Regions from separate parts of the Clostridium malenominatum genome, predicted to be linked through region 2. Evidence: predicted binding sites of a transcription regulator. Region 2 holds the regulator's gene; the other holds the start of a gene.
What was found. Region 2 encodes NrdR, which represses ribonucleotide reductase genes. Its sites were predicted from a motif close to CACNANATNTNGTG; they were not measured.
Positions count from the first base shown of each region.

Region 1: the regulator NrdR is predicted to act here: its motif matches at 1,011-1,024, upstream of ABDZ69_RS13950 (anaerobic ribonucleoside triphosphate reductase).

Region 1 is NZ_BAAACF010000003.1:443,221-445,644, forward strand. It holds gene ABDZ69_RS13950 (anaerobic ribonucleoside triphosphate reductase) at 1-993, opposite strand, end outside; gene ABDZ69_RS13955 (DUF3048 domain-containing protein) at 1,257-2,255, shown strand; gene ABDZ69_RS13960 (sensor domain-containing diguanylate cyclase) at 2,304-2,424, opposite strand, start outside.
Region 2 is NZ_BAAACF010000001.1:1,362,624-1,365,047, reverse strand. It holds gene ABDZ69_RS06880 (response regulator transcription factor) at 1-635, opposite strand, end outside; gene nrdR (transcriptional regulator NrdR) at 773-1,228, opposite strand; gene ABDZ69_RS06870 (YlmC/YmxH family sporulation protein) at 1,289-1,549, opposite strand; gene sigG (RNA polymerase sporulation sigma factor SigG) at 1,655-2,424, opposite strand, start outside.

The DNA of each region.
Region 1 (2,424 bases), on a different contig from region 2:
CTTTACTCTAAAAATTATATTTGGGAAAACTGGCTGCTCACCTTTCCCTAAACCTTTTTCATATTCCATTAAAAATATTTCACATACTAAAGCTGCATCTTCAGATTGTGGTATTCCTATATTAATAGAGCTAAATGGCACCTGAGAACCAGCTCTTGAATGCATTGTATTTAAGTTATATACTATACCTTGCATAGCTTGGCTAATGCTTTTTCTTAACCTTTTTTCTACTAACTGCTCTATCATAGATTCCTCTAAGCCAACTTCTCTATATTCTCTTCTAATGTCAACTCTAGTTGGTTCAATAAATATAGCCATGTCATTATCAAAATCTGGATGAGATTGTCCACCAAACATATCATTTTGAGTAGACTGAAGCAATATACAGGATAATTCACAAGCTGATTCTATTCTTTTAGGCGGTCTAATATAACCATATCCCGTATTAAATCCTCTCAATAAAACTTCTTTAGTTGGTATATGTAAACAATTTGTTGTTAAATTATAGCTATCTAAATCATGATAATATATGTCTCCATTTTCATGAGCTTTTGCTAAATGCTTAGGCATCATTGCTAAGTTATGCCACTTGTTTGATTCACTAGCTATTCTTAATAGCTTTGATGAAAAATTATTCCCAACATTAGCATTATCTCTATCTGTCTCTACACCAATGCCTTCTATAGCTTTCATTAAATCTGATTTTATTTCTCTAATCTTTGTTCTTTCTTTTCTATAGTTAGCATAAATTGCGCCTATTTCTTTATATCCATTTTGAACTAAAGTTACTTCTACTAAATTTTGAATTTCTTCTACAGATATTTCTTCACTATTTATATCTTCTAATCTCTTAATAATTTTTTGAGTTATATCTATAAATTCACTTTCTTTTAAGTTATAAGCAATCTCTTCTGACGCTCCTTTTATGGCGCTAGTTATCTTTGTGCTATCAAAAGAAACTTTTCTCCCATCCCTTTTAACTACATGTAGCATGACTAATTCCCCCTACCTACTATATATTGTGTTTGTACTGTGTCATTATACTATGCCAAAAAATATTTAGCAATTTTAAAATTAACTATATTGTAATGATATATTCATTTACTACCCACTTCCTTTATATATTTCCTTATATTATATAGATTGGCAATTTGCTTTTATATTTTATCGTATAACTTTAATTATAATTTAAGTACTATTAAATAAATTAAAAATCTGGTAAAATATATATAATAATTTCTATAGGGGTGGATAGTATGAAGAAACTCATATATTTAATTATCTCAATATTTTTACTTTTAGGATGCAGCAAACCTTCACAAGCGGTAAATGAATTTAAGCAAGATCAAGTTAAACAAAAAGAGCCTAAGCAAGAGGAAAAATTCTTTTCTCCTTATACCGGTGAAGAAATTGATAAAAACACTTATTCTAAAATTCCTTTTATGGCTATTATAGAAAACTCAAAATTATCTAGACCTCATTCAGGACTAATTCATGCAGATATAGTTTATGAAACCATGGCAGAAGGTGGAATCTCCAGATTTATTGCTCTTTATCATAAAAATGATTCCTCTAAAATAGGACCTATTAGAAGCGCACGACCATATTTTTTAGATATATCTATAGAAAATAATCTTCCCTTTGCCCATTGTGGATATAGCGAGGAAGCAAAGCAACGTATACAAAAGGAAAATCTTCCTAGTTTAAATGAATTTACCTATGAAAAATATTATTGGCGTGATAATAGCAGGCAGTATGAACATAGCCTTTATACTTCTTCTAATTTAAGAGAATTAATTAAAGACAAAAATTTAGTTAGTTCCCCTAGAAGTTCTCTTAAGTTCGATAAATTATTTTGGGAAAATAACGGTAATAACGCTACAGAAGTTTCATTAAAAATAAACACGTATTATACCACTTCTTATGTTTTTGAAAATAATGCATATACAAAATACATGGATGGAGAAAAATGCATAGATAATGAAGAAAATCTACCTGTGGAAATAGATAATATTATTATCCAACTTACAGATATTTCATTGCAAAATGATGGCATCCACATAGACGTAAATCTTATAGGAGAAGGCGATTGTTATATTATAAGCAACGGTAAATATGTCAAAGGTAAATGGGTTAAAAAATCCCTTACTTCCCCTACAGTATTTTTAGATAGCAATAATGTAGAAATTCCCATGAATCCTGGAAACACATGGTGGAATATTTTTGACCATAGAATAACTATTAGATTTGAGTAATTACTATTTCATTAGGCGTTGAACCAAACAAAAGGATATTCACCACATCTATATAATGCAGTGGAATATCCTTTTATTTTTATACATTTCTCTATCAGCTCTTGCTAAAATTTCATCTACAGTAATACCTTGCTCTGAGTTAACACAATATATTCCATAACTAAAATCT
Region 2 (2,424 bases):
TCATCTTCTTCTATCTTCTGCCTTAAATGCCTAATGTGCACATCGACAGTTCTAGTTTCCCCAATGTACTCGTATCCCCATATTTTGTCTAGTAAAAAATCTCTTGTTAAAACTCTCCCTTTATTCTTAATAAAAGTTTCAAGTAGTTCATATTCTTTTAAAGTTAAATCTATCTTTTCTCCTTCCTTTGAAACTTCATGTTTTTCAAAATCAATTTTTATGTTTCCAAAGATAAAATCATTATTCTCTATGGTAGAAACTCCCGTTCTTCTCAAAAGAGCTTTCACCCTAGCAACTAATTCTCTAACTGAAAAAGGCTTAGTAATATAATCATCAGCCCCTAATTCTAATCCAAGTACTTTATCTAATTCCTCACCTTTAGCCGTTATCATTATAATCGGGGTGGTAGATATGGCATTATTCATTCTTATTCCCTTGCAAACATCATATCCATCCATACCTGGCAACATAACATCTAAAAGAACTAAATTAGGCCTTTCATTTTTAACAATTTCAAAAGCATCCTTACCATTATCTGAACATATTACATTGTAGCCTAAGTTCTCTAAGTTAAATTTCAAAAGCTCCCTAATATTTTCCTCATCATCAACAATTAAAATTTTTTCATCAGTCATAATAACCCTCCAACATTTTACCTATATTATAGCATTATTTTAAGCAAATTTAATTTTGACTCCATACATTTAACATGCCTTAATATAGTTTTAACATTAAAAATGGTTTTATGTCTACCATAAAACCATTTAACAAACTACTTATTTGAAATTAATCTTTTAATCTCATCTATAAAAGTATTAACATCTGTAAATTGTCTGTATACAGATGCAAATCTAACATAGGCTACCTCATCTATTTTTTTTAAGTTATCCATAATAATTTCACCTATGTATTCAGATTTAACCTCTGTTATCATTTGATTGTTTATATGTTTTTCTACTTCATCAGCTATGTTTTCAATTTGGCTTCTAGACACTGGCCTTTTTTCACAAGCTTTAATAACTCCATTTATGATTTTACTTCTGTCAAAATATTCCCTGCTCATGTTCTTTTTAATAACCAATACGGGTATATTTTCTACCTGTTCATAAGTGGTGTATCTTTTACTGCATTTTAAACATTCTCTTCTTCTCCTTATTGATTCATTTTCCTCTGTTGCCCTTGAATCTACAACTTTACTTTCATTATACCCACAAAATGGACATTTCATATATCTTCTCCCGCCTTTTTCTAAAGTAATGTATTATAACCCTATTATAATATAACTCTACTATGGTTTGCCAATAAAATATTCTTCACCCTCTACTAATATTACATCTACCCCTATTTTCCTTATTTTATCCCAGGGAATTTCTATGTCCGTATTCTTTCCAAACCAGGATATCTTTTGGGATGGAATTATTATTGAAACTACTTTGCTATTTTCTATATCTATTTTAAAATCCCTCATATATCCTAATTTAGTACCAGAATTAATATCTATTATTTCCATAGTTCTTAAGTTGTTAATAGAATGATAAGTTAATTCCATTTTTTCTTCCCCCTTTTATTCTCTATTACATATTATGATTCACATCTTTATAATATAATAAAAAAAGAACTTTACTTAGTAAAATTCTTTTTTATTAATCCTATTTTAAACGTATTTTTTCATATGTTTTAAAGCTGTTTTTTCTAACCTAGATACTTGAGCTTGTGATATTCCTATTTCGTCTGCGACCTCCATTTGTGTTCTACCATCAAAAAATCTTAATGTCAGTATTAGTTTTTCTCTATCGTTTAATTTTTTCATAGCTTCTTTGATGGATATATTTTCAAGCCAGCTATCATCTACATTTTTGCTATCGCTAATTTGATCCATTACATAAATGGCATCGCCGCCATCATTATAAATGGGTTCAAATAAAGATACTGGATCTTGTATTGCATCTAAAGCAAATACTACTTCTTCTCTTGGTATGTTTAGCTCCTTGGCAATTTCTGACACCGTTGGTTCTTTATTATTCTCAGCAATTAACCTATCTCTTACTTGTAGAGCTTTATAGGCAATATCTCTAAGGGACCTGCTAACTCTTATTGAATTATTATCCCTTAAATATCTTCTTATTTCACCTATAATCATAGGCACTGCATAAGTTGAAAACTTTACATTCTGACTTAAATCAAAGTTATCAATGGCTTTTATGAGACCTATGCAGCCTACCTGGAATAAATCATCAACATTTTCACCTCTGTTATTAAACCTTTGGATTACACTTAACACTAATCTTAAGTTACTCCTAATGAATGTCTCCCTGGCTTCATCATCTCCTGCTTGCATTTGTTTTAATAATTTTACCATTTCCTTTTCCTTTAAGACAGGTAGTTTTGATGTATTTACTCCACAAATTTCAACTTTGTTTATCA